Regions from separate parts of the Mesorhizobium sp. Pch-S genome, predicted to be linked through region 2. Evidence: predicted binding sites of a transcription regulator. Region 2 holds the regulator's gene; each other region holds the start of a gene.

What was found. The regulator LexA, encoded in region 2, represses DNA repair genes until DNA is damaged. The targets are predictions, from matches to a motif close to TGTTCNNNNTGTGTTCNG.
Region 1: a site for LexA is predicted at 1,608-1,625, ahead of ssb (single-stranded DNA-binding protein). Genes of this name have one in related genera too.
Region 3: a site for LexA is predicted at 3,569-3,586, ahead of C1M53_RS00655 (sel1 repeat family protein). Genes of this name have one in related genera too.
Region 4: a site for LexA is predicted at 3,669-3,686, ahead of C1M53_RS10475 (YifB family Mg chelatase-like AAA ATPase). Genes of this name have one in related genera too.

Annotation. Positions count from the first base shown of each region.
Region 1 covers NZ_CP029562.1:5,381,486-5,388,626, reverse strand. The annotation lists gene C1M53_RS25160 (5'-methylthioadenosine/S-adenosylhomocysteine nucleosidase) at 1-907, opposite strand, end outside; gene ssb (single-stranded DNA-binding protein) at 972-1,508, opposite strand; gene C1M53_RS25150 (metalloregulator ArsR/SmtB family transcription factor) at 1,744-2,058, shown strand; gene C1M53_RS25145 (SRPBCC domain-containing protein) at 2,055-2,501, shown strand; gene C1M53_RS25140 (ATP-dependent Clp protease proteolytic subunit) at 2,520-3,125, shown strand; gene C1M53_RS25135 (hypothetical protein) at 3,203-3,490, shown strand; gene uvrA (excinuclease ABC subunit UvrA) at 4,232-7,141, shown strand, end outside.
Region 2 covers NZ_CP029562.1:5,711,101-5,718,241, forward strand. The annotation lists gene C1M53_RS26975 (ComEC/Rec2 family competence protein) at 263-2,545, shown strand; gene lexA (transcriptional repressor LexA) at 2,573-3,295, opposite strand; gene C1M53_RS26985 (LysR family transcriptional regulator) at 3,482-4,375, opposite strand; gene C1M53_RS26990 (antibiotic biosynthesis monooxygenase) at 4,491-4,841, shown strand; gene C1M53_RS26995 (DUF1236 domain-containing protein) at 5,106-5,459, shown strand; gene glp (gephyrin-like molybdotransferase Glp) at 5,536-6,741, opposite strand; gene moaC (cyclic pyranopterin monophosphate synthase MoaC) at 6,741-7,141, opposite strand, start outside.
Region 3 covers NZ_CP029562.1:131,048-138,188, forward strand. The annotation lists partial or broken gene C1M53_RS00640 (acetyl/propionyl/methylcrotonyl-CoA carboxylase subunit alpha) at 1-324, shown strand, start outside; gene C1M53_RS00645 (ABC transporter substrate-binding protein) at 404-1,543, opposite strand; gene C1M53_RS00650 (ABC transporter substrate-binding protein) at 1,763-2,887, opposite strand; gene C1M53_RS00655 (sel1 repeat family protein) at 3,167-3,433, opposite strand; gene C1M53_RS00660 (DUF2147 domain-containing protein) at 3,884-4,225, shown strand; gene C1M53_RS31560 (hypothetical protein) at 4,465-4,614, shown strand; gene C1M53_RS00665 (hypothetical protein) at 4,631-4,825, shown strand; gene C1M53_RS00670 (AMP nucleosidase) at 4,921-6,423, shown strand; gene C1M53_RS00675 (DUF922 domain-containing protein) at 6,446-7,048, opposite strand; gene C1M53_RS00680 (DUF922 domain-containing protein) at 7,139-7,141, opposite strand, start outside.
Region 4 covers NZ_CP029562.1:2,284,975-2,292,115, reverse strand. The annotation lists gene C1M53_RS10500 (GtrA family protein) at 1-272, opposite strand, end outside; gene C1M53_RS10495 (glycosyltransferase) at 381-1,361, shown strand; gene C1M53_RS10490 (methyltransferase domain-containing protein) at 1,387-2,085, shown strand; gene C1M53_RS10485 (transporter) at 2,082-2,450, shown strand; gene gshB (glutathione synthase) at 2,663-3,604, shown strand; gene C1M53_RS10475 (YifB family Mg chelatase-like AAA ATPase) at 3,766-5,298, shown strand; gene C1M53_RS10470 (hypothetical protein) at 5,376-6,347, shown strand; gene C1M53_RS10465 (transglutaminase-like cysteine peptidase) at 6,341-6,964, opposite strand.

The DNA of each region.
Region 1 (7,141 bases), 330 kb from region 2:
TCTCGGCCAGCAGCGCCTTGACGACACTGGCCGAATTCGTCGACGCCAACGCCATGAAGGTCGCCATCTGATTGGCTCCCTCTCCGCCACCGGCAAGATCGGAAAGGCTGCGCACCGCCACGAACGGAACGCCGTTGCTGTAGGTCACATGCGCGACCGCCGCACTTTCCATGTCAAGCACCTTGGCTTCGAAAGTCTTGTGCACATAGTCACGAAACTCGGCGTTGTCGACGAAAGCCTGGCCGGAAACGCCGTTGCCGCCGACGATGATCTTCGGCGGCTTGGTAAGGCATCTGTTTTCTGGGGCGCAAGCCTGCAGGTCGAGTCTGGCGGCGACCTTGCGGGCGGCCTCCAACAGGGCCGGATCGGAAGGGAACCAGAACTTCGTTTCCTCGCCGCCCTTGCGGGCGACAGTCACGGACCGCGGCACGATCATGCCGTAGCCCGCAAACTGATCCTTCGGTATGAACGGCGGGATTTCGTAACCGTCGCCGACCTTGCGTGCGAAAACCGCTTCCAGATATTCGCCCCACTGATCGGCGACAACGACATCGCCGATGCTGAGAGCCGGGTCGACGCCGCCGGCAATGCCGGAGAACACCACGGACGTCACGACAAACCTGTCGAGCGCCACCTGCATGGTCATGGCCGCATTGACCATGCTGACGCCACTCAGGAACAGCACGACGTCCTTGCCGGCCAGCTTGCCGGTGATGAACTGGCGACCGTTGATCTCATGCTCGGTTCGATCAGAAAGATCTGTCTGCAGCGCCACCCATTCAGGCGGGAATGCTGATACGACTGCGATACGCGGCTTGTCATCGAGCCGCTCGGCAGCCGAAACGGCAGCGGATAACATGGCAAAGAACAGCAGGCCGATCGCAATCACGCGTGCGAATGCACTCATGCCGTAGCTCCTCGCCGTATCACCATGTCAGGCCTGTGGGCCGGAAAATTCCGCCCATCAGCAATCAGAACGGGATTTCATCGTCCAGTTCGCGCGAACCGCCGCCACCGCCACCGCGGTTGCCGTTTCCGCCGCCAAAACCACCGCCACCCGAGCTGCGACCGCCACCGAAGTCGCTCGGGCCGGACTGACCGAAGCTGTCGCGGTTGCCGCCGGAATAACCGACCTGGCCACCTTCACCCTGCCCGCCACGTGCATCGAGCATCTGCAATTCGCCACGGAATTTCTGCAGCACGACTTCGGTTGTATAGCGCTCCTGGCCGCTCTGGTCCTGCCATTTACGGGTCTGCAACTGACCCTCGACATAGACCTTCATGCCTTTCTTCAGATACTGCTCGGCCACCTTGGCGAGCTGGTCGTTGAAGATGACGACGTTGTGCCACTCGGTCTTTTCCTTGCGTTCGCCCGAGTTCTTGTCGCGCCAGCTTTCCGAGGTGGCGATACGGATGTTGACGACCGGCTCACCCGAGTTCAGCCGGCGGATTTCGGGATCCGCACCCAGATTCCCCACCAGAATGACCTTGTTGACGCTGCCAGCCATCACACTTCTCCGCGCTCGTCCGAAACCAGAATTCTCGCCGCACCATATAGGCTGAGGGGCCTGCCCGCCTCCACGGACATGCCTTTCCCACAACGTTTTTGTTCTATTTCTGTTCTAGTTCCCGCGTTGGCTATTTGTCAAGGAATGTCAGCAAAAGAGCCGACCAGGCTTCGTTTCAAGTCCTTACCCCGGGGAGGCTCTTGCCAAACGGATAAGTATCCACTTATGTTTTAGCATGATCGAATCCGAAATCTTCAAGGCCCTGGCCGACCCGACACGGCGCGCGCTGTTTGAACGGCTGGTCGACGACGAGATGACTGTCTCCGAACTGCGCGCCGGCACGCCGGTGTCCCAACCGGCAGTCTCCCAGCATCTTGCCGTGCTGCGCGGCGCCGGGCTGGTGAGCGAACGCCGCGTCGGCCGCAATGCTTTTTACCGGGCCGCCCCGGAAGGATTATCGCCGCTGCTCAGCTGGATCGAACGCTATCGCACCTTCTGGCCTGACCGCATCGAAAGGCTGAAGACCGTGCTGAAGGAGATGGATCAATGACCTCACCCGACGACATCGTCGTTGAATGCGATCTGCCGGATGCGCCTGAAAAAGTCTGGCGCGCACTCACCGAGCCGGAAATCGTCGCGGCCTGGCTGATGCCCAACGACATCAAAGCAGAGACCGGCCATCGCTTTTCGCTCGGCACGGAAAGCCGCATCGACTGCACCGTGCTGGAAGCCGAGCCTTGCCGCCTGCTGCGCTATTCCTGGCGCGAAGCCGAAACCAACGCCACAGTGGGGTTCGACAGCATCGTCACCTTCGAACTGACGCCCGCCGCCGGTGGCGGCACGCATCTGCGTGTCGTCCATGACGGCTTCGCCGCCGCCGCAACGGCAGTCTGCTGCATCTCAGGCGCCGGCTGCAGCGTCGTCGTCGATGCCCCCAAACCCACCAAAACCCTCGCAGCGGCCAATGCGCCGCAATGGCGCATGGCCGCCTAACAGGAAGGAGCCAAGACAATGTCCGGTGTCGCCAATCTTGTGCCGATGGTGATCGAACAGTCGAGTCGCGGCGAACGCGCTTTCGACATCTTCTCCCGGCTGCTGCGTGAACGCATCATATTCGTCAACGGCCAGATCGAAGACAACATGGCCGCCATCATCTGCGCCCAGTTGTTGTCGCTGGAAGCTGACAATCCGGAAAAGGAAGTGTCGCTCTACATCAACTCACCCGGTGGCGTGGTGAGCTCCGGCTTCGCCATCTATGACACGATGCGCTACATCTCCTGCCCGGTGTCGACGGTCTGCATGGGCTTTGCGGCTTCGATGGGTTCGTTCCTGCTCATGGCTGGCGACCCTGGCCGGCGCATCGCACTCCCCAACAGCAAGATCGTGCTGCATCAACCGCTTGGCGGCTTCCAGGGCCAGGCTTCCGACATCCAGCGGCACGCCGAGGATATCCTGAAGACCAAGCGGCAGATGATCGATCTCTACGCTCAGCATTGCGGCCGCACGGTCGAAGACGTCGAGAACACGCTCGACCGCGACCATTTCATGAACGCGGAGGAAGCCAGGGCATGGGGCCTGGTCGATCACGTCTACGACACGCGCAAACGGGCTGCATAGGAACAAATCCCCGCACATCCGATCCGAAGGCTCGGCGGGTACTGGCCGTCACGGGTGAAGACGCCTATGTTAGCGCCATGATCACCGCCCGCCTCTCACCGTCATCGTATCTGGCAGCCCTTACGATTGCCCTTTTTTCGACAACGACAGGATTTGCCGGAGAAGCCGGCAAACAGGCTGCAAAGCCCCTGCCCGGCGTCAATGGCGGCTACAGCATCGTCAAACCGGCGGCTCCACAACCGGAACCGGACGATTACGATCCCGCCTCCGGTCGCCGGTTCAAGGTCGGTGACATGGATGTTCGCATTTCGGGCTCGGTGATCGTGGACATCGGCGCAGGCAATCTTCCTGCCCCGCGGCGGTAATTTGCGCGGATTCTGCTGATCTTTCGTCACGACAGCCGTGGCGTCGGCGCAGCATGTGACGATCTCGCGAAGTCGTACTCACCGCAAAAGAACAGCCCCGCCGCTGCGCTTTGGCATGCGGACGGGGCTTTTTAGGGCTTTACCCAATTCTGCCGGGAGCGTTTTACCGGCTTTGGGTTTCGGGTGCTTCGCGGCTCACGGCCGACGACCCGACTAATGGTCTCTGATTGTAAGGGGATCGGCAGGTCACGGTTTGTACGGGAAGGCGCCGCCTTCCTGACACCTATGCCCGCCGCGGCTCCAACGACAGATGGAGCCTGAAGGGACTGTCCGGTGGGGTCATGCCTCGCTCCTGTTTCTGGTTGCTCTTGCCGTCTGCCCGAACTCTCACTCGTTTTGGTCTGCGGCGCCTCGCAGACCGCCTTCCGGCTCGAGGATCGCCACGGGGCGATCGGTTCAGGCGACGGCTAACCTTGCGCCTTCACTTCCGCAGCGTCAACCGGCGGCCGGCCGATTATAAAAATTGTGATCGGAACGGTCCGGAACGTCACGTTCTGCTGACATCGCATTGTCAGGAGCGCGTTCGGCCTTTGTTCTTTTTTGCTTGCCCGCCCGCGCGAAAGGCGGTTAAACGCTGAAAGTAGCCGGAGAGTCTCGATCTTGCGGCAAAAATACCCATATGAGCGGGCGGCGGCTGGGTTCGCCAATCCGAAACATTGCAAGCTGAGGCGGCGGAGCGGCATGGCCGACCATAAGTACATTTCCATTCGCGGCGCGCGCGAGCACAATCTTAAGAACGTCGACCTGGATCTGCCGCGAGACAGTCTCGTGGTGATGACGGGCTTGTCCGGTTCAGGAAAATCGTCTCTCGCTTTCGATACCATCTATGCCGAAGGGCAGCGCCGCTACGTCGAAAGCCTTTCGGCCTATGCCCGACAATTCCTCGAGATGATGCAGAAGCCGGACGTCGACCAGATCGATGGTCTGTCGCCCGCCATCTCGATCGAGCAGAAGACGACGTCGCGCAATCCGCGCTCGACCGTCGGCACCGTTACCGAAATCTACGACTATATGCGCCTGCTCTTCGCGCGCGTTGGCGTGCCTTATTCACCGGCGACCGGCCTGCCGATCGAGAGCCAGACCGTTTCGCAGATGGTCGATCGCGTGCTGACCCTTGAGGAAGGTACCCGCCTCTACATCACGGCGCCGATGGTGCGCGGACGCAAGGGCGAATACAAGAAGGAGTTGCTGGAGCTCCAGAAGAAGGGCTTCCAGCGCGTCAAGGTCGACGGCACTTTCTACGAGATCGCCGACGTGCCGGCACTCGACAAGAAGTACAAGCACGACATCGACGTCGTCGTCGACCGTATCGTCGTGCGTGCCGACCTCGCCACGCGGCTGGCCGACTCCATGGAAACGGCGCTTAAGCTTGCCGAAGGGCTCGCCGTTGCGGAATTCGCCGATCGGCCGCTGCCCGCAGAGGCCACAGCAGAAGAATCCGCTTACAAATCCAAGAACGAGACGCACGAACGTATCCTGTTTTCGGAAAAGTTCGCCTGCCCGGTTTCCGGCTTCACCATTCCGGAGATCGAGCCGCGGCTGTTCTCCTTCAACAACCCGTTCGGCGCCTGCCCGACCTGCGATGGCTTGGGCAGCCAGCGCGCCATCGATGAAAACCTGGTCGTGCCGGACGACAATGTGACCTTGCGCGACGGCGCGGTGGCGCCGTGGGCAAAATCCACCTCGCCCTACTATTCGCAGACGCTGGAGGCACTGGGCAAGGTTTACGACTTCAAGCTTGGCGACAAGTTCAAGGACCTGAAGGAAGACGCCAAGCAGGCTATCCTGCGTGGCACCGGCGAGCGCGAAGTCACTTTCAACTATGATGACGGCCTGCGCTCCTACAAGACCACCAAGACATTCGAGGGCGTGATCCCCAATCTCGAGCGGCGCTGGAAGGAGACGGAATCGGCCTGGATGCGCGAGGAAATCGAGCGCTTCATGGCTGCCACGCCCTGCCCCGCCTGCGGCGGCTATCGCCTGAAGCCGGAGGCACTGGCGGTGAAGATCGCCGGCAGGCACATCGGCGAGGTCACCGAACTCTCGATCCGCAAAGCCGATCTCTGGTTCAATGAGCTGCCCGCGCAGCTCAACGAAAAGCAGAACGAGATCGCCATCCGCATCCTGAAGGAAATCCGCGAGCGGCTGCGTTTCCTCAACGACGTCGGCCTCGACTACCTGACGCTGTCGCGCAATTCCGGCACGCTGTCGGGCGGTGAAAGCCAGCGCATTCGTCTCGCCTCGCAGATCGGCTCTGGCCTTACCGGCGTGCTTTATGTGCTGGACGAGCCATCGATCGGCCTGCATCAGCGCGACAACGCGCGCCTGCTGGAAACGCTGAAGCACCTGCGCGACATCGGCAATACGGTGATCGTCGTCGAACACGACGAAGACGCCATCCTGACTGCAGACTATGTCGTCGACATCGGTCCGGCGGCGGGTATCCATGGCGGCCGCGTCATCGCCCAGGGCACCCCGCGCGAGGTCATGGCTAATCCGGCCTCCATCACCGGCAAGTACCTTTCCGGAGAGCTCGAGGTCGCGACGCCCGCTGAACGGCGGCCAGGCAAGAAGGGCAAGCGCGTCAAGGTCGTCGGCGCCCGTGGCAACAATCTGAAGAACGTCACCGCCGAGTTTCCACTCGGCACCTTCACGGCGGTAACCGGCGTCTCCGGCGGCGGCAAATCCACCTTCCTGATCGAGACATTGTTCAAGGCGGCCTCGCGCCGAATCATGGGCTCACGCGAACATCCTGCCGAGCATGACCGCATCGAGGGCCTGGAGTTCCTCGACAAGGTCATCGATATCGACCAGAGCCCTATCGGCCGCACGCCGCGTTCCAACCCGGCAACCTATACCGGCGCCTTCACGCCGATCCGCGACTGGTTCGCTGGTCTGCCCGAAGCCAAGGCACGCGGCTATCAGCCGGGGCGTTTCTCCTTCAACGTCAAGGGCGGCCGCTGCGAGGCCTGCCAGGGCGACGGCGTCATCAAGATCGAGATGCACTTCCTGCCGGACGTCTACGTCACCTGCGACGTCTGCCATGGCAAGCGCTACAACCGCGAAACGCTCGACGTCACCTTCAAGGGCAAGTCGATCGCCGATGTGCTGGACATGACCGTCGAGGAAGGCGTCGAGTTCTTTGCGGCGGTGCCTGCGGTACGCGACAAGCTGATCACGCTCAACCAGGTCGGCCTTGGCTATATCCACATCGGCCAGCAGGCCACCACGCTGTCGGGCGGCGAGGCGCAACGCATCAAGCTTGCCAAGGAACTGTCGCGCAAGGCGACCGGCAAGACGCTCTACATCCTCGACGAGCCGACCACCGGCCTGCATTTCCACGACGTGGCAAAGCTGCTGGAGGTGCTGCATGAGCTGGTGGACCAGGGCAATACGGTGATCGTCATCGAACACAATCTCGAGGTCATCAAGACTGCCGACTGGGTGCTCGACCTCGGTCCCGAGGGCGGCGACGGTGGCGGCGAACTCGTTGCATCCGGCACGCCGGAAGACATCGTCGCGGAACCACGCAGCTACACCGGCCAGTTCCTGAAGGAACTTCTGGAGCGTCGGCCGAAAGGCAAGCGAGAG
Region 2 (7,141 bases):
GGCGCAAGGGGCAGGCCCGATGGCTGGACCGGGGAGGGTTGGGCGAGGGGGCGCTGATGCCGAACAAGGCATCAACGAGCGTCTTCTGTTCGCGTCTTCCCCGGTGAATGACGGTCAGGCTGCGGCAGCATCGCCTGACACTCGGCCGATCAGAAGGTCATCGCCGCTCGATGATCTGATCTCTGCCCCCCGGCATCCTGGTTCCGATGCCGGGGGCATGCCTCCAGGCGACCGGCAATGGCCGACAACCCGCTGGCAAGATTTGCGAAAGCTGATTGGCAGAGACCTGTTCGCCAAGGCGATCGCATTGGAGTTCGATCGCGGCATGGCGTTCCTGTTTGCGCCGGTTTTTCTCGGGGCGGGGGCGACGATCTACTTCTCCCTCGATCACGAGCCGGCCTTCGCGCAGTTGATTGCAGGCTGCCTCGCCCTCGCTGTCGTTGCGCTGCTTTTGCGATCCCGCCCTGCCGTGCATCTCGCAGTGACGACCGCCCTGTTACTCGTACTCGGCGTCCTCGCCGGAAAGGTCGAGACGTGGCGCATGCCGGGCGGCATGCTGGCAGCGCAGGTGTCGACCAGCGTGACGGGCCGGGTCGTTTCGGTCGAGCCGATGGCCAGTGGACGCACGCGATTGACGCTCGACGTCATCGACACTGAAAGACCCAAGCTGCGCTATCAGCCTGAGCGGGTGCGGCTATCGGCCTTGGCAATGCCGGCCGATATCCGCGCCGGATCGATCGTCTCCGGCTATGCCCGGCTGATGCCGCCTGCCGGCCCGGTGCGGCCCGGCGGCTATGATTTTTCCTTCGAAAGCTATTTTGATGGAATCGGCGCGACGGGCTTCTTCATGGGAAAGCCCAGGGTTGTTGCACTGGAGGGTTCCACGCCGCTCTCGACGCGGCTGTCGGTTGCCATCGAGACTGCACGCGAAACGATTGCGGATCGCATCCGTGCCTCGATTGGTGGGCCGGAAGGTGAGATCGCTGCGGCACTGATCGTCGGCGTGCGCGCCGGCATTCCGGACTCCGTCAATGAAGCGATGCGAAGGACGGGCATCTATCACATCATTTCGATTTCAGGCCTGCACATGGCATTGGTCGCAGGAACCGTGATGTTCCTGCTACGCGGCGCTTTCGCGCTGTTTCCGGATTTCTCGGCGCGCCGGCCGGTCAAGAAATATGCTGCCTTCGCAGCCCTTTGCTCCATATCCGCCTATCTCGCGATCTCCGGGGTGGTGGTGGCGGCGGAGCGCAGTTTCATCATGCTGTCGGTGATGTTGATCGCTGTTCTGTTCGACCGAGCGGCGCTGTCGATGCGCAACCTGGCGATCTCGGCGATGATCGTGATCCTCACCGCACCGCATGAAGTGGTCGGTCCGTCTTTCCAGATGTCATTTGCCGCGACTGCTGCCCTGATCGGCGCCTACGCGGCTTGGGCGCAGCGGCGTGAAGTCATGCCTGCTCCCGCGCCGCAGGCGCGCTCGTTCGCCGGTTTCCTCGCGCACAAGTCGCTGATAGCGGTTGCTGGCATGGCTGCGACCTCGATCATCGCCGGGCTTGCCACGGCACTGTTCGCGGTCTGGCATTTCCAGCGGGTCTCGCCCTTGAGTCTGTTCGCGAACCTTGCCGTGATGCCAGTGGTTTCGTTTGTCATGCTGGCTGCCGTTCTCAGTGCGATTGCCATGCCGTTTGGCGCCGATGGCCCGTTTCTCTATGCGATGGGCAAGGGACTGACGGTGATGATGGCGATCGCGGACTGGATTTCGGTACGCTCGCCTGTCGATGGTGTTGGTCTCGTTTCGACGCAATCGGTGCTCTTCGTTGCCGTAGCGCTCGCCATCGGTGCGATGGCGACGACATGGCTGCGCTTGCTGGCGGTGCCCTTTGTGCTGGCCGGCCTGGTTGTCATGGGCAATGTCGAAACGCCCGATGTGTTGATCTCGGAGGACGCGCGTCTCGTTGCCTTGCCAATCACCGGTGACGAGCTTGCTGTCAGCCGGGCGCGACCCAATCCATTCACGCTCGACAACTGGCGCCGGGCGCTCAACGTAGAAACGACGATCCTGCCGGAAGATGTTTCGAATGACGCTGAACTGACTGTCGAAAATGCACTCGACATGCCGCCTGGCATGCCATTCCTGTGCGCTCGACGGATGTGTTTCGCCCGCCACATGTCGGGTGCGGTCGTCGTAACGGCGGCTAGTGCCGACATCGCCAAATCGGCCTGCGGGGTCGCGTCGCTCATTGTCATCGACGATGCAACTGCACCTGACCCCTGCAACGATCCGGCAGTGTTGGTTGTCACCAAGCAGGATCTCGCCCGCGTCGGCAGTGCAGCCGTACGCTTCGATTCTTCGGCTGATAAGCCGGCTAACATCCTGTTCGCGCTCGATATCAAAGACCGGCCCTGGCATGCCCAGCGAGGATTTACGCGCGAGGCGAGAGGATTGCCGCCTCGCCCTGAAAAAGCGTTCAAATCCAAGCCAAGACCGACAAACTCGAACCGCTCCGCCTATTCCGACAAACCGGTCTTCAGAAAGCTGTAGTCGGCTAAATTTCCTGGCTGCCTGCGCTCAATAACGGCGGATCAATCCAACCAGTTTACCCTGCACCTTGACCCGGTCCGGTCCAAAAATCCGTGTCTCATAGGCAGGATTGGCTGCCTCCAACGCGATCGAGGCACCCTTGCGGCGGAAACGCTTGAGTGTAGCCTCTTCCTCGTCGACCAGTGCGACGACGATTTCGCCCGGATTGGCCGAATTGGCGTTGCGGATGATGACCGTATCACCGTCGAAAATGCCAGCTTCGATCATGGAATCGCCTTTGACCTCCAGAGCATAGTGCTCGCCCCCCGAAATCATGTCCGGCGGTACGGAAATCGAATGGGTACGGTGCTGGATCGCGTCGATCGGTACACCGGCAGCAATGCGTCCCATGACGGGGATTGAAACGGAAACCGCGACGTCGTCGTCGTTGCTGGGCGCCTGCAGACGTTGCGGTTCCTTGGGCACGGGACGCCCCAGGCTGCCCTGGATGACTGCCGGCGAAAACTTCTTGGCCGCGTTGAGGCCGGGAGCAATCGAATCCGGCAACCGTAGCACTTCCAGCGCGCGAGCCCGGTTCGGCAATCGGCGGATGAAGCCACGCTCCTCGAGAGCAGTAATCAGCCGGTGGATTCCGGATTTGGAGGCCAGGTCCAGCGCCTCCTTCATTTCGTCGAAAGAAGGGGGGATTCCACTTTCCTTCAGCCGTTCATGGATGAAGAGCAAGAGCTCGTGTTGCTTGCGTGTCAGCATCGCCACCCTCCGTGGAACGGAACCGGAATCAGAAAAACAAACCCGGAACAAACACTATCTGTTCCATTTGTGTTCCGCAACCATTTAAAGTTTAATGAATTTGTTGACGCTTTGTTCAGCGTGGCGAGAAGGCTGGCGGTTCTCTGTTGCGAGATCCCACGTCGCCGGCCGCCAAAAGATACTGTCTCATCCTTGCTCGGCAAATAGATTTTCAGCCATGTAATCCACGAACACCCGCACTTTGGGCGAGAGGTGGCGATTTGTCGGCCACAATATTCGGAACGTACCCGTTTCGCTGAGATGATCCGTCAGCAGTGATACCAGCGTGCCTTCGACCAGTTCCGCAGACACGGCGAACGGCGGCAGGCAGGTGATACCGAAGGAGCGCTCGGCGAGGTAGATCAGTGGCTCCAGCGTGCTGGCAACGGAGGTCACGGGAAGATCGAGTTTCAGGTCGCGACCGCTGCGCACGAGGGGCCAGGGCTCGAGCCGCCCCGAATTCGCGTAACGATGATGGAGACAGCGGTGATTGAGCAGGTCCTCCGGCACTTCGGGCGTACCGTATTTGGCGAGATATTTCGGTGCCGCCACGATTTTGTGCCGAAAAGTGCCGAGTTTGCGGCTCATCAGGCGCGTGTCCCGTATGTCTCCCGTGCGGATCACCGCATCAAAGCCCTCTTCGATGACGTCGACCAGCCGGTCCGTAAAATCAAGGTCGAGATTGATATCCGGATATTGTTCCATGAAGGCCGATATGGTCGGCATCAACAGCATGCCTGCAAGCGGCAGAGAGACGCGAAGCTGTCCTCGGGGGCTCGCCTGCGATCTCGAAAGCTGGATCTGCGCTTGTTCGTATTCCGATTGAATGCGCCGGCAGGTTTCGAGGAAGAAACTTCCTTCTTCGGTCAGAGCCATGCTCCGCGTCGAGCGGTGAAAGAGGCGGGCGCCCATTTCGTCTTCGAGCCGGGCGATCGCCTTGCCTACGGCCGAGGCTGTGAGGCCGAGCCGTTGTGCTGCGCCGACAAAGCTCCCGGCTTCCGCTACCTGCACGAAGATGCCGAGTGTTCCAAGTTTGTCCAATTGCGGAATTTTCTTCGTTAGTAATGAGATCACACGAATATTTATCTGCCTGTTTGTCCTGAATATCCAGAGGTCGCCGCGGCAAGAAGGCCGCGATCGTCAGATGGAGACACTTATGAACGAACTCACCGCAGGTTTTTCAGCATCCCCTCAGCCGACGACCTTCGTCGTCAACGTCATCCATGCCCATCCGGGGAAACAGGAAGAGGCTTTCGCCATTATCCAGGACGTCGTGCATTACGTGGCCGAGCGCAAGGAAGGCTTTCTCTGGAGCACACTCGCCAGGAGCACCGATGGTGAAACCGTCGTCAATGTGGAAGCGATCCAGGGCGCCGGCAATGTCGATGAATTTTTCTCCGATCCTGTGTTCGTGGAGAAATTCCGGAAACTCGACACCGTATCGAAAAGCGAATTCCACACCTACACGGTCGATGATCTTGTCTTGCCGAAGCGCTCAGTGGAGTGATCGTCAGGTGAACTGCTCGAGGTAGCGCGTCCAGTCTTATCACTGCCGCTGACAGGATATCGGGAGCCAGCCGCGGTCAGGAGTCTGCATGGTTAGTGCTTCAGTCCGAACAGAGTCTGTTGTCGGCTCCCGGTATTGTTTCAGAGACCGCTGCCTCGGGTCTGGTTCGCACAAAGTTGCCGCAACAAGACCTTAATTCATTGGGAACGGGCTAAAGCGATCCGCATTCTCCTTTCGAGCAATCGTGCTTGAAAGGAGAGAACGATGAGAACGCTTCTTCCCATGTATGCCGTTTGCGCAATGCTCGCAGGCGTTGGCGCCACCTACGCACAGGATACCGTGTTGGTTCCCGAAACGCGGACCGTGGTGGTCCCCGAAGCACGGCCCAATGCGATCGTGATCCAACCGGAGCAGAAGACCGTCATTCGCGAATATGTCCACAAGAATCCGGTGGCTTCGATCAATGTGCTGGGCTTGGAGCTCAATCTGGGCTCGAGGGTGCCCGAGACAGTAACGCTCTATGAGGTTCCCGATACACGCTATCGCTACACTGTCATCGACAACAGGACAGTTCTCGTGGATCCGGAAACCCACGAAATCGTCGAAGTCCTGAATTGATGCGATGTTCGAACCCTGGCTGACGGAAGTCAGCCAGGGTTTTCGCTATTGGTACCTCACTGCCGGAACGCCGGGATCAGCGCAGCATCAACACGCTGCAGGCCGAGCCGGCCTCAGCTGCTGCCGCATATGGCGCCCGAATGATCAAGCCATTGGCCTCCGAGAGAGTTCGGAGCATCGAGGAATCCTGCACGCCAAACGGGGTGGCCGTTAACGTATCGCCGTCCTGCTCAATCCGGGCACGGATGTAATCCTGACGGCGGTCATTGGCCCCCATGTTGGTCGCGAGTCGCGCTTCGCGAATGTTCTGGCTGAAAGGTCTTCCACCAAGCCGCGCAAGCAAGGGTTTCAGGAAAAGTTGCGAACAGACGAGACTCGCCACGGGATTCCCCGGCAGCCCGATACAGCGGATTGCCCCCATGCGGCCGAACATCAGCGGTTTTCCGGGCCGCATGGCGAGTTTCCAGAAATCCAATGTCATGCCTTCACCGGTCAGGACCTGATGGACGAGATCATGGTCTCCGACGGAAGCGCCGCCCAGGGTGACGATCACGTTGGCGCCAGCCTCGACTGCCTGCCGTACGGCAGCAGCGATTGCGTCCCTGTTGTCGGGGGCGATGCCAAGATCCAGCGCATGCGCGCCGACAGACTGGGCGGCGGCTGCCACGCCAAAGGCATTGGACGAGATGATCTGATCCGGCCCTGGCGTACTGCCGGGTGGAAGCAATTCGTCGCCGGTGGCGATGATCGCGACCAGTGGGCGGCGCACCACGGCAAGGGCGGGATGGTTGGCGGACGCGGCGAGCGACAGCGCGGCGGCATCGAGAACCCGGCCCTTGCTGAGCAAGACGTCGCCGGCATTGAAATCCAGGCCTTTGCGACGGACATTGCGCCCTTCGGACGACGGCTCCTGAACCTCGATGGTACCATCGCCGAGATCGCGTACGTTTTCCTGGATCACGATGGTGTCGGCTCCCGCGGGCAGAGGTGCGCCGGTAAAGACGCGCACCGTCTCGCCGATGCCGACTGTGCCCTGGAACGCCCGACCTGCGGGCGCGCTGCCGATCACTTTCAATCGGACCGGCGTTGCCGCAACGTCCGCGGCTTTCGTCGCATAGCCATCCATGGCGGAAGCATCGAAAGGTGGCTGCGTGCGCAGCGCCGCCAAAGGTGCCGCCAGCACGCGATCAAAGGCGTCCGCCAACGCGACGGTCTCCGCACCGAGCGGTTCGGCATCGCTCAGCAGTCTCTGCAACGCTTCTTCGACCGGTACCAGCGACATCAGGCACCCGCCTTGTAGTCGCCGGACTTTCCGCCGGTTTTCTCTACCAGCCTTATGCCGGAAATGGTCATGGCGCGGTCTATTGCCTTAGCCATGTCATAGATGGTGAGACAGGCGACTGAGGCGGCTGTCAGCGCTTCCATCTCGACGCCGGTCTTCCCGGTGACGCGGGCAAGTGCCGTAACCTTCAATCCTGGCAAGGCATGGTCCGGCTCAATATCGACCGAAACCTTGGTCAACAGCAGGGGATGGCAGAGCGGGATCAGTTCATGCGCCTTTTTGGCGGCCATGATGCCGGCGATGCGGGCGGTTCCCAGCACATCGCCTTTCTTGGCGTTTCCGTCCAGGATCATGGCCAGCGTCGCAGCCTGCATCGAAACGAAACCTTCGGCCACCGCGG
Region 3 (7,141 bases), 1.0 Mb from region 2:
TTGGCACGCTGGCCGGAGCACGTCACCGTCTTCTCTGGTGCGACCGGTTACAATTTCGGCGTTCCGAACCCGCTCGCCAGGGCAGACGATGCCGGTGCAGGCGCGGGCAACCTGCGCGCGCCGATGCCCGGCCTGGTCAAGGTGGTGCGCTCGGGACCCGGCGAGACCGTGGTCAAGGGACAACCGCTGCTGATCCTCGAGGCCATGAAGATGGAACACACGATCGCGGCGCCGCATGATGGCACCATCGCGGAGATCGCCGCCGAGGGCGCGCAGGTGACCGACGGCACCGTACTTGTGAAATTTGTCGAGGCAGACGCCTGAGCGATGATATCGAACGCCTCCAAAAAAGAATGGCCGGGACAAGCCCGGCCATTCTTTTTTGGAAATCGATCTTACGAGATCAGTCCAGCTTGATCGGCGCGTATTTGCCGTCGTGCCACTGGTTGATGTCGAACTTCGGATCCTTGATGTCACCCTTCTCGTCCAGCGTGATTTCACCAACCACGGTGGCGATCGGCTTGCCGTCCTTCAGGGCCGCAGCCACCTTGGCCGGATCGTCGGAACCGGCACGCTCGACGCCCTGGGCGATTGCCTGGATAACGCCGTAGGAGAACAGGGTGAAGCCTTCCGGCGAGAAGCCGCCGGCCTTGATCTTTTCGACAGCTTCCTTGGCCTCAGGCTTGGCCTGCGGGTCGGACGGGAACACGAACATCGTGCCTTCGCCAGCCGGGCCGGCGATCTGCCAGAACTCCGGATTGGAAAGGCTGTCGGGCATGATCAGCTGGAAATCAAAGTTCTGTTCCTTGGCCTGACGTTTGATCAGACCACCTTCCGGGTGATAACCGCCGAAATAGACGACATCGGCCTTCAGTTCCTTCAGCTTGGTGACCAGCGCCGAATAGTCCTTCTCACCGGCGTTGATGCCTTCGTAGGCGATTTCCTTGAGGCCACCCTCATTCATGGTCTTCTTCACCGCATCCGCCGCGCCCTGGCCGTAAGCGCTCTTGTCATGCAGCAGCACGACATTCTTGCCGGCGTATTTCTTGGCGATCCACGGACCGACGAAATTACCGCCGGCATCGTCACGGATGTAGAGGCGCAGGATCGTCGGCCAGCCCTTCTTGAAGGCAGCTTCCGTCAGTTCCGGGTTGGACGAAGCCGGCGTGATCATGACGATGCCATTCTCGGCATAGATGGCCGACGCCGGAATGGTGGAACCCGAACAGGCATGACCGTCGACGAACTTGATACCCGCGGCCGCAATGCGGTTGGCGACCGAAACGGCCTGCTTGGGATCGCAGGCGTCGTCTTCGACGACGATCTTGATCTTCTTGCCGCCAATGCCACCCTTCTCGTTGATCGCTGCGGCAGCGGCATTGGCGCCCTGCTTGAACTGATCGCCGATCGGAGCGAGCTGACCGGTCATCGGACCGACCACCGCGATGGAAATATCTTCGGCGTATGCCGCCGAGGCGCTGAGCACCGTGGCAAACACGGCTGCGCCCAGGAATTTTGCTGATTTCAACTCGAACCCTCCCATTGCTTTGCGCAAGCCCTCCCGGCTGCGCTTGCGTGCAATGGGCGCAAAAATTTGCTGTTCGTCAAGCCCATGCGGGCTGCATTGCATGTGTCCGGTTAATGCAATGATCAATTCCTGTGATTGGTGTCAGAACCGGTGCCAGTGTTGCCACAGCATCGAAAATAAGAATGGCCGGGATTATCCCGGCCACTCTTCTGTTCAGCAGGAACCTGCCATGGATCAATCCTGTTTGATCGGCGCGTATTTGCCGTCATGCCACTGGTTGATATCGTATTTGGCGTTCTTCAGGTCACCTTTCTCATCGAAGACGACCTCTCCCACGACGGTACTGATCGGCTTGCCGTCCTTCAGTGCTGCAGCGACCTTGGCCGGATCATCGCTGCCGGCGCGTTTGACACCTTCGGCGATCGCCTGGATCGTGGCGTAGGAGAACAGCGTGAAGCCCTCCGGAGCGAAACCCTTGCCCTTGATCTTCTCGATGGCTTCCTTGGCTTCCGGCCGCGCCTGCGGATCCGACGGGAACACGAACATCGTGCCTTCGCCGGCCGGGCCTGCCACCTGCCAGAATTCAGGGCTGGCGATGGAATCCGGCATGATGAGCTGGAACTTGAGACCCTGCTCTGCCGCCTGCCGCATGATCAGCCCGCCTTCCGGGTGGTAGCCGCCGAAGTAGACGACGTCAGCCTTGAGGTCCTTCAGCTTGGTGACGAGCGCCGAATAATCCTTCTCGCCGGCGTTGATGCCTTCGTAGAGGACATCCTTGAGACCGGCATCGTTCATCGTCTTCTTCACCGCGTCGGCGACGCCCTGGCCGTATGCGCTCTTGTCGTGCAGGACGACAACATTCTTGCCGGCATACTTCCTGGCGATCCAGGGGCCGATGAAAGCGCCCTGTGCATCATCACGGGTATAAAGACGCATGATGGTCGACCAGCCCTTCTTGGCCGCGTCGTCGGTCATCAGCGGGTTCGAGGAGGCCGGGCTCATCATCAACGCGCCGGCTTCAGCGTAGACAGCGGAAGCCGGAATGCTCGAGCCCGAGCATGCGTGGCCATCAATGAACCTGACGCCGTTGCCGACGATCCGGTTGGCGACCGAAACCGCCTGCTTAGGATCGCACTGGTCATCTTCGATATCCAGCTTGATCTGCCGCCCGCCGACACCGCCAGCAGCGTTGATCGCCTCGGCGGCGGCTTGCGCGCCTTGCTTGAACTGATCGCCGATCGTGGCGAGCTGCCCCGTCATCGGCCCCACAACCGCGATGGAAATGTCTTCGGCGTAAGCCGCTGAGGTGCTCAACGCTGTCAGCAACAGCGCTGCGCCCAGGAATTTTGTTGTTTTCACTCTAACTCTCCCATTTTGCGCTCCCCTTTGTCGCGCACGATCGAGAATGGGTGAAAAAAACCGTCGTTCGTCAAGCCCGGCCGAACACCGTCGTTCGTCAAGCCCGGCCGAACAAAGCGAAAACCGCGCCGGTCTTGTCACGACCGGTCGCGGTTTTCTCGCAATTCCCCCGAGCACAGCTTCTTGGAGGAAGTCTTCCCTGTTGCCTGGTCGATCCGACTAACCGGTCGCCTTTGTGTTCGCCGTTGGAGCGGCGTCGTCATGTCTTTCAGATGGAAATCAATGCGTGGTCATCCACTCGCGGGCATCGCGCAGCGCTTGTGCAATCTCGCCCTTGGACATTGCCGACGAGAGTTCCGAGCGCCATTCGGCGGCGCGCAGTGACCCCTTGATGGCCGCAATGTTGAACCATTTGTGAGCGGCAATGACGTCGGTCTCACAATCACGACCGGTCGCATACATCACGCCAAGTTCGAAGAGAATGTCGGCCTGCGCGGTCGCGCCCATCGTGCCGACCCCAGCTTCAAGCATTTCGAAACGTGCCATTTGAAATCCCCTTGTCTGACCCTGTTGCTCCTGAAAGCCGCCGTCCGTTTCTTGGTGTGGACGTGCGCTCTTCCGATGCTTCGAAGGATGCCGGGGACGCTTGAATCCGTCGTTAAATGGCTTGCTTAATTTGAGGAAAACAAAGCTAAAACAAGAAGTAAACGTGAGAAACCGTTAAGGATAGGAAGGGCGCGATCGCTGGGTTTCCATTCAAATTCGATGAAAATTCGCGACTGCGAAAACAAGGTTTCGCTAACCACGGCGAAGCTTCCATTTTAGTAAGAAATCAAAAACGCGCATTTCCAACGTCTTGCGGAGGTCAAAGAAAAGCAGCTTTCCTTCCCCAGCGGCACGGCTTTTGTTTTACCGGGGACTGGATTAGCTTACCTGAGCGTAAGGGATGGAGAGGCTGGACCCGGCGTCCAGTTGAAGCGCAAAGGAAGGAACTCGATGTTTCGCAAAGTCAGCCTGGCACTCGCTGCCACATTGATCATGTCGGGTGTGGCGCTCGCCGACCCGATCGAAGGCAACTGGAAGACCGCATCCGGCGCGACTGCCGCGATCTCGGGCGGCGGTTCGTTCTCGATCACGCTGAAGACCGGCAAGCACGCCGGCAAGACCATCGGATCGTTCAAGGCCGCCGGCGAGGGCAAATATTCCGGCACGATCACGGATCCGGACACCGACAAGACTTATAACGGCAAGGCTTCGCTATCCGGCAGTTCGCTGAAGATGAGCGGTTGCGTGCTGGGCGGGCTGATCTGCAAGAGCCAGACCTGGACCAAGCTGTAACCGGACAGCCGGTAACGACGTCAACGGCAAGGCGTTTCCGCCACGCGGGAACGCCTTTTCTTATGGTCCCGGCTTCTTGCAGCCCCGACAAGGCAAGCTCTTCTCTCCCCCCCGGAAGGGAGACATGTCGGACCGTCTCAATTTCCCGTCAATCATTTTGAACCCCGGATGAACGGCAACCTCAGAAGGGGTTCAGCCGCGTTGATGCATTCTCTCCAGCATTGAAGGAGAGGACCCAGATGCTCGCGCGCCGCTTTACCATCGTCTGCCTGCTGACGGCGCTGTTCGGCATGGGTTTTGCGATCCTCGTTGCAGAGAATGCACGGCTGGACCACGGCTGGAACCAGGCCGGCCTGCGATGCGGCACAACCTGCTCCAGTTCATTTTGATCGAGACGAAAACGCCATGACCTCGTTTGCGCAAAACGCCATCGCCATCCTGAAGCTTCTGCCCCGTGCGACGCTGATCCTGATGTTGCTTGCAGCACCGGTTCTGGCGGTACCGACGATGCGGGCCGATGCCGCTTCGACCATCGAAGCGCCGGCACTCAAGAAGAAGGGACTTGGGCTGGTTCTTCTGGTGAGCCTGCAGCGCGCCTGAGTTCAGCGATTTGCGAACGCATCTGGAAAAGCAAATAGCGAACCGCCTGAGGAACCACCCCTCCCAACTGTCATTTTCCATCTCTATAATGGGTCATGGAAAAGCGAATCTACCCACAAGCAATCGAAACCGTGGTCATGCCGGAGCCCTACGCCCGGCAATCCTTTGACGATGCGGGCAAGGCCGTCGCGGCGTTGCGTGCACTGTATGAACGCAACACCAAGTTCCTGCGTGATTCCTTCTCGGCACTGGCTGCCGGCGGGGACAATGACAAACGCTACCGCGCCTTCTATCCCGAGGTGAGCGTCGTCACCAATTCCTTCACCCAGGTGGACTCGCGACAGGCCTACGGTCACATGCCGACACCTGGCCAGTTCTCGACCACGGTCACAAGGCCGGACCTTTTCCAAAGCTACCTGACCGAGCAGTTGCGGCTGATCATGCGCAACCATGGTGTTCCGGTCATCGTTTCGGAATCGGAGACGCCGATCCCTGTACATTTCGCGTTCCTTGAAGGGACCTATGTCGACAGCGCCGCGGCCGAGCGCATTCGCCGGCCGATCCGCGACCTGTTCGACGTGCCGGATCTCGACGGCACCGATGACCAGATCGCCAACGGCACCTTCGAAGTGGCGCTGGGCGATCCACGACCGCTGGCACCGTTCACCGCCCAGCGCATCGACTATTCCCTGCATCGGCTTACCCACTATACGGCGACGAGCCCGCAGCATTTCCAGAACTTCGTGCTGTTCACCAACTACCAGTTCTACATCGACGAATTCTGCGCGATGGCACGGGATCTGATGGCGAAGGGCGGTGAAGGCTATACCGAGTTCGTCGAACCGGGCAACGTCGTGACGAAACCGGGAGCCACGACGCCCAGTGAAGGAATTGCACCGCCACGCCTGCCGCAGATGCCCGCCTATCATCTGAAGCGTGGCGATCATGGCGGCATCACCATGATCAACATCGGCGTCGGCCCCTCCAATGCCAAGACGATCACCGACCATGTCGCGGTGCTGCGCCCGCACGCCTGGCTCATGCTTGGCCACTGCGCTGGCCTGCGCAACACGCAGGCGCTGGGCGACTACGTGCTGGCACATGCCTATGTGCGTGAGGACCACGTGCTGGACGACGACCTGCCGGTATGGGTGCCGGTGCCGGCGCTGGCCGAAGTCCAGGTGGCGCTCGAAGAGGCGGTCGCCGAAGTGACGGGGCTTTCGGGTTACGATCTCAAGCGGGTGATGCGCACCGGCACGGTCGCCACCATCGACAACCGCAACTGGGAACTGCGCGATCAGCGCGGCCCGGTGCAGCGGCTGTCGCAGTCACGCGCGATCGCGCTCGACATGGAATCGGCAACGATTGCGGCCAACGGTTTCCGTTTCCGTGTGCCTTACGGGACATTGCTGTGTGTTTCCGACAAGCCGCTACACGGCGAACTGAAGCTGCCCGGCATGGCCACCGAGTTCTACAAGCGGCAGGTGTCTCAGCATCTCACCATCGGCATCCGTGCGATGCAGAAGCTGGCTGAAATGCCCATGGAACGGTTGCACTCGCGCAAGCTGCGTTCGTTCTCGGAAACCGCGTTCCAGTAACAGCCGGCTCCCGCTGGGGGTGCTAATCACCATTCACCAGCTCGAGAATGAGCCGCTGGATGGCTCCGCCGCCTCCCATCTCGACGCGGTCGAAGTCGCGGCTCTGCTGGCGCTGCGCGATAGAGGCCTCGGAAAGCGGTTTCTGGATTTCCTGGCGAATCTTCTGGCAACCGGGGTCGTTGGGCACCGATACTCCGATGGTCGTCCGTTCGATCTGCGCCAGCATCGCCTTGATGTGGTCGCCATGCACCTTCTCATGGCGACGAAGACCGTCGATGAAGATATCCCAGCGTTTCTGCACCGCAGGCGGCAACGGGTTTGCAGGCTTGGGCAGCGTATAGGTAATGATGAGCGTCGGTGTTGCCGACTTCAGCGTGCAGCCACCGTTTTCGGGGACGTAGTTTCGTCGCCAGGTGAGCTTGAAGAAAGTGTGCGCGATAACACGGCCACCGCTTCTTCCAACTTCCGGCCCGTTCCGGCCGATCGATGCGTAGAGTTCAGCACCGGTGGTGCCGGTTATAGCGTAGGGCTTTTCCTGCTCGATGGTCTTGGCGATGGCGGAGGTTGCCACCATAAGCGCTGCCACACACGCTGACAGGAGGCCAAGCCCGGTCTTCGAAGTCATTCTGTCCTGCCATGATGCCATTTTCGCGCGCACCATAGATGCCGAACCGGCGACGATCAAAGCGGAATTGAAATTGTCGGCTGCAGGATGTCA
Region 4 (7,141 bases), 3.2 Mb from region 2:
AAACCACTGAGCAATACGTCGACCAGGCGTGACCAGTGCATGACGAATCCGCCTTCCGGACCCATCCTGTACTGATGCAGGTCGAACCAGCCTTGGCCGGCCATGAAATCGCGCACTTCGACGAGCCTGAGCAGGCTGTCATTGTCGCCATTGCTGTTGCTCATCGTCTTGAAGCCGCCGATGGCACTGATTGTCAGCGCCAACAGCGCGACGACAAGCGCCCAGGCAAGATCACGCCGCCAGCTCGAGGCCCCATTTTCGGCCGCGCCCATCGAAAAGCCCCCAAACCCAGATGTGTCTAAACCTAGCTTTAACGGCTTCAATAAATAGTAAAGTCAGCCCTCCAGCGCTCGGTCGCCGGGGTCCAGCGAGAAACAGCGATGGTACACGAAGTCCGCTACGAACCGACGATTGCGGTCTTGCTGCCCTGTTACAATGAAGAGCTGACCATCGCCGATGTCGTGCGGCGGTTTCGCGAGGCGCTGCCCATCGCGACGATCTACGTCTATGACAACAATTCGAAAGACCTTACGGCGCTGAAGGCACGCGCTGCCGGCGCCGTCGTCGTGCGCGAGCCAAGACAGGGCAAGGGCAATGTCGTACGGCGCATGTTTGCCGACATCGATGCCGACATCTACCTGATGGCCGATGGTGACGGCACCTACGCGCCAGAGGATGCGCCTCTGCTCATCAATACGCTGCTTACCGAGCGCTGCGACATGGTTGTCGGCACCCGGCGCGGCGTCACGGACGACGCCGGGCGGCAGGGCCACGCCTTCGGCAATCGCCTGTTCAACAGCCTGTACAAGCGCCTGTTCGGCCGCGACTTCACGGATATCTTTTCCGGCTACCGCGTCTTCAGCCGGCGTTTCGTCAAGAGTTTCCCGGCGGTGTCGGGTGGTTTCGAAATCGAGACCGAGATGTCGGTGCACGCTTCGCAGCTGAAGCTGCCGGTCAGCGAGATCGCACTCGACTATGGCCGTCGCGTCGAGGGCTCGTCTTCGAAACTGTCCACGTTCCAGGATGGCGCCAGGATTCTCTGGATGTTCACCATGCTGCTGAAGGAGACGCAGCCGCTACGCTTCTTTGGAGCGATTTCCATGCTGCTGCTGATGGCCAGCGCGGTCCTGGGCGTGCCGGTGTTTGTCGAGTTCGCCGAAACGGGTCTCGTGCCGCGCATTCCCACCTGGGTGCTTTCGGTCGGACTGCTGCTTCTGTCGATGCTGATGCTGGCAACCGGACTGGTTCTCGATTCCGTCTCGCGGGGCCGGGCAGAGCAGAAGCGGATTTTTTATCTCAGCATGCCGGGTCGCCAGAACAGTACCGCCTCCACGCCAGGTGCGTCGAACAAGGCGGCTTGACAGCAATCGTTTTGGAGAAATCTCCTTGAACCGCGAAACCACCAATCGCATCCGCTTTGTTCTCGAAGATGTCCTGCCACCGGTCATCCGCGACTCGCGGCTGTTCCGCTCTGTCGCCAGCCTGGCCTGGGGCGACCATATCGCGCGGCTGGCTTCCTTTCGCGAACGTGCGCCGTTCCTGACCGCGGAGGAGTACGAGACGCTCTATCGTGACCACCCGCGGGTTCATGAAGGCACGGACAACTCGCAGGCCTGCATCGAGAAGATCATCGCCTCGACGGTCGGTCAGTCGGTCTGCGACGTTGGTTGCGGCACCGGCGTCCTGCTGAAACGCATTCGCGCGGCGCGCGAAGGCGGCCGCTATGTCGGTGTCGACTTCGTTGTCGAGGATGCAGCGGCCATCGACGGTATCGACTATGTCGCCGCGCGCATCGAGGATCTGCCGTTCGAGGATGGCGCCTTCGACACCGTGGTCTGCACCCATGTCATCGAGCACGTTCTCGAATATCGGCAGGCGATTGCCGAGTTGCGGCGGATCGCCCGCAAACGCCTGATCATCGTCGTGCCGCGCGAGCGGGAATACCGCTATTCCTTCAATCCGCACTTCAACTTCTTCCCCTACACGCACTCGTTCCTGCGTGCGATGCATCCTGTCCCGACCAGCCATGTCTGCGTCGATATCGGACGCGACATCTTCTATTGCGAAGACCGGCCAGAGGCGTGATCGTGATCGGCGCGCTGCCTTTTCCAGTTCTGGCGGGGCTGGTGCTGACGCCGTTGATGATTTCGGCAGGTCAGGTCCTCTTCAAGCTCACCAGCGCGCGGGCAGGTGCCGCCGATCTGGCAGGGCTGATCGCAACCATCCTGGATCCTTATCTGCTCGCGGCGTTTGCCATCTATGGCATCGGCACGATCGTCTGGGTCTATGTGCTGAAATCCGTGCCGCTCACGGTTGCCTATCCCTTCATGGCGATGACCTTCTGCGTCGTGCCGCTGCTCGCCTGGGGCCTGCTCGGTGAGGCACTCACCCTGAGATATATGCTGGGCACGGCCCTGATCGTCGGCGGCCTGATCGTCATCAACGCCTGAGGTCGGCGCTTTTTCGCCATCTGCCGCTGGTGTCATCCATCGGATAGTTGCGGCGCTTGACAGGCCAAGGCTCGTCGCTTCATGTCCTGCTCGTTGCAGCGGTTCCGCTTTAGGCGGAAGCGCGGAACGCTCTACCGCTTTGTCATCGTGCAATTCCAAACGCAAAACCGCTGCGCATCTTTGCTGGAATTGCTCCAGATTGGAGACCCTGCATGTCCCTCAAAGTCGCTGTCCAGATGGACCACGTATCGACCGTCAACATCACCGGCGACACTTCCTTCGCGCTCTCCCTGGAAGCGCAGCGGCGTGGTCACAAGCTGTATCACTACACGCCGGACCGGCTGTCGCTGCGCGACGGCAAGGTTTTCGCCCGCATCGAGGAAATGCAGGTGCGTGACGTCAAGGGCGACCATTTCACGCTCGGCGAGGCCGTGCGGACCGATCTCGCCGAAATGGACGTGATCCTGCTGCGCCAGGACCCGCCCTTCGACATGAACTACATCACCACCACGCATATTCTGGAGCGCATTCATCCAAAGACGCTGGTGGTGAACGACCCGGCCTGGGTGCGCAACAGCCCCGAGAAGATCTTCGTCACCGAATTCGCCGACCTGATGCCGGAGACGCTGATCACCAAGGATCCGCAGGAAGTGGCGGCTTTCCGCAAGGAGTTCGGCGACATCATCGTCAAGCCGCTCTACGGCAATGGCGGCGCCGGCATCTTCCATCTGCAGGAAGCCGACCGCAATCTCGCCTCGCTGCTGGAGATGTTCGGCCAGCTGTTCCGCGAACCCTATATCGTCCAGCGCTACCTGAAGGACGTGCGCAAGGGCGACAAGCGCATCATCCTGATCGATGGTGAACCGGTCGGCGCCATCAACCGCGTGCCCGCCGAATTCGAGTCGCGCTCCAACATGCATGTCGGCGGCCGCGCCGAGAAGACGGATCTGACCGCGCGCGAGCGCGAAATCTGCGCCCGCATCGGCCCGTCGCTGAAGGAACGCGGTTTCATCCTCGTCGGTATCGACGTCATCGGCGACTACATGACCGAGATCAACGTCACCTCGCCGACCGGCATCCGCGAAGTGAAGCGTTTTGGTGGCGCGGACATTGCTGCTCTTTTCTGGGACGCCGTGGAAGCCAAGCGCGGCTGACCTTTCCGCGTTCTTCCTGTTGCTTCGCCGACAAGGCAACGCGATGACGTCCCGTGCGTTCGTTTGTTCCTGTATTGTTCTTGATCTCATCGAGAAACCATGCTTTTCTTGACCCCGTGGCCGTTCCGGTCACGCGGGTAGGCTGCCCGCTGGGGGCTCGGATGGTTTCTCGCGTTCGCACGGTTGCGTTCCAGGGCATCGAGGCCGTGCCGGTCGACGTGCAGGTGATGATCGCGCCGGGCAAGGTCGGGATGTCCATTGTCGGCCTGCCTGACAAGGCGGTGGCCGAAAGCCGCGAACGCGTCCAGGCGGCGCTTCATGCTTCCGGCCTGTCGATGCCAGCGCGCAAGGTGACGGTCAATCTGGCACCTGCGGATCTTCCAAAGGAAGGCAGCCATTACGATCTGCCGATCGCGCTCGGCCTGATGGCGGCACTCGGCGCCATCCCGGGTGATATGCTGGCCTCCTATGTGGTGCTGGGCGAGCTTTCGCTGGATGGCACGATCGCTGCGGTGGCCGGTGCCCTGCCGGCGGCGGTTGGTGCCAACGCCGAGGGGCGCGGGCTGATCTGTCCGCACGCCTGCGGGCCCGAAGCCGCCTGGGCTGGTCCCGACATCGACATCGTGGCGCCACGCAGCCTGATCGCCATGGCCAACCACTTCCGCGGCACGCAGGTGCTGTCGCGCCCGGAACCAGGCGTGCATCAGAGTGCGCGCAACCTGCCTGACCTTGCCGATGTCAAAGGTCAGGAAAGTGCCAAGCGTGCACTGGAGGTGACAGCCGCCGGCGGGCATAATCTGCTGATGGTCGGCCCGCCGGGTTCCGGCAAGTCGATGCTGGCACAGCGCCTTCCCTCCATCCTGCCGCCCCTGGCGCCGAAGGAACTGCTGGAAGTCTCGATGATCGCCTCGGTTGCCGGCGAACTCGCCGGCGGCAAGCTGACTGACCGGCGGCCATTTCGAGCGCCACATCACTCGGCTTCGATGGCGGCAATGGTTGGCGGCGGCCTGAGGGTCCGTCCCGGAGAAGTGTCGCTCGCCCATAATGGCGTGCTCTTCCTCGACGAATTCCCGGAGTTTGCGCCGCAGACGCTCGATGCACTGCGTCAGCCACTGGAAACCGGCGACTGTGTGATTGCGCGCGCCAATCATCGCGTCGCGTATCCGGCGCGCATCCAGCTGATCGCGGCGATGAACCCGTGCCGTTGCGGCATGGCCGGCGAACCCGGCTATCGTTGTCTGCGCGGCGATCGTTGCCGGATCGACTATCAGGCCCGCATCTCGGGACCGCTGCTCGACCGCATTGACCTCAGGGTCGATGTGCCGGCCGTGTCGGCCAGTGACCTGATCCGGCCGGACCAGGCGGAGCCGAGCACGGCCGTCGCCGAGCGGGTGGCGCGGGCGCGAGACATCCAGCGCCGGCGTTTCGAGGCTCGGGGCATGAGCGGCGTTGCGCTCAATGCCCATTGTTCGCCGGCCATGATCGAAGCAATCGCGGCGCCGGATGCAGCTGGCCTCGCCTTGCTCCGCGAAGCCAGCGAAAAGCTCGGCTTTTCGGCTCGGGCCTACCACCGCGTGCTGAAAGTGGCGCGCACCCTGGCCGACCTCGATGATTGCGAAACGGTCGGACGCATCCATCTCGCCGAGGCGATTTCGTATCGCATGGCTCCGGAGCGTTTGTCGCAGGCCGCTTGAGGAGCAGCCTGTCGGCCGTCTTGTCAGGCGCGGCGACTCACTCTCGAATGACGACCCAGTCAAACCAGGGTGCTGTCTTGATCGAAATTCTCCAGCCCACTCCCTTCGCACCTCTGCCGGAACTGGAGCCCGGCTGGTTCGACGTGTCCTATGCCATCACGGGTGACGGACTTCTGGCATCACTCAGATCCACCTGCGATGTCGCCGGAAACTGGTATCGCAACGTAAAAGCCAAAGAAACCGCCCGGCCGCTGGTGACCAGGAACGCGATGGCCAGGCTGTCGATCTTCGACGGCATCACGGAGTATGGGACGATCGAGTTTCCGCTCGAGACGGCGTTTCCAGTCTTTGACACTCATCGGAACGGCGGCTGGATCGTCGCCAGCGCCCGCTGCAGACCAACCGACGAGAATGCGACGCTGTTCAGCGACGAGGGACAAGCCATCGACCGGTTCTGTCTGGGCGACGGGATCGAGCATCTTCAATGCGACGATCGCGGCAATATCTGGGTTGGCTATTTCGACGAGGGCGTATTTGGCAACGACGGCTGGAAACTGCCGGGAAGCAAGGCGCCCATCAGCATGGCGGGCCTGGTCCAGTTCGATCCCTCAGGCAAGGTCCTCTGGCAGCTCGACGATCCGTCGATGGCAGACTGCTATGCCTTGAACGTCACTCGCAGTACGACCTGGGCGTACTACTATACCGATTTTCCGATCGTCGAAATCGCGACCGCGACCGGCCGCACCAGGGTCCGTCAGACGACGGTCACGGGTGGGCACTCGCTGGCCTGCGACGCACAGGGCGCCATGATCGTCGGTGGCTATTCGCCCGACAGGGATGGCATCACATTGCTGGAATTTCGCGATGGCGTGCAGACTGTGGCTCGTTTTCGCCATGCATTGCCAAGCACGTTCTCCGAACGAGCCGCACTCTGTCAGGCCCGGGGAGATACCCTGCACATCGTGCAGGATCGCTTCTGGAATCAATTGACGCTCAACGATGTTCGCCTGGCCGCAGCGCAGCGTATGTCGGAAAAAGGCCGTTACTGAACGGCGCCGACCAGGACCTGCTGGCCTTCGCGGATCGAGACCCAGCGGCCGGTATTGTCGATGGCCTGACGCTTCAGGAACCGATAGCCGCTCTGATCCCAGGGCTTGACCTTGTCAGTCAGGTTGTCGAGCACGAAATCGCCCTTGTCGGTGCGCACGGTGAGGACCGCATGGCCTTCGCCATCCGGCTTGCGGACAACCGTTACCAGCAGGTTCGCAAGGGAAACTCCCTGCCTCGCCAGCCGGCGGCGCTTTTCGAGCACATAGTCCTCGCAGTCGCCGACGCCCTTGTCCGGATAGGCCCAGACCTCGTCCTTGCCGTAGATTTCCTGATCACTCAGCGGCTTGACCGCCGCATTGACCGCGGCTGTGACGCGGGTCAGCTTGCCCCAGAGCGCAGACGTTAGCCTGGCCGGGGCCAGATCCTTCGGGCGGACCGAGCATTCGGCTGGACGCGTCTTGCAGAATTCATAGTGGCCGATGGGCTGTGTGGTGGCACCGCCGGTGGCCATGGCACTCGCAGCGGAAGCCGAAGGCACCGTCCAGATCGCCGCCGCGATCCCGATCGCCGCAGCCGCAAAGACACGCAAACCTTGCGTCGCTGGTGAGGAGTTCATCGTCCCCCGCTCGCCCCTGTTATTAACGAAACGTTAATGAGGATTTACATGGCGTGTCAATTCATCCCCATGGCGGATTCACCGAAAGGGTTAATCGTGCCGTGGTCATTGCGCTGATTGCGCAACACCTGGCGATGCCGATTTCACTCGAAATCTGATCCAGTTGGAAAAATAGCG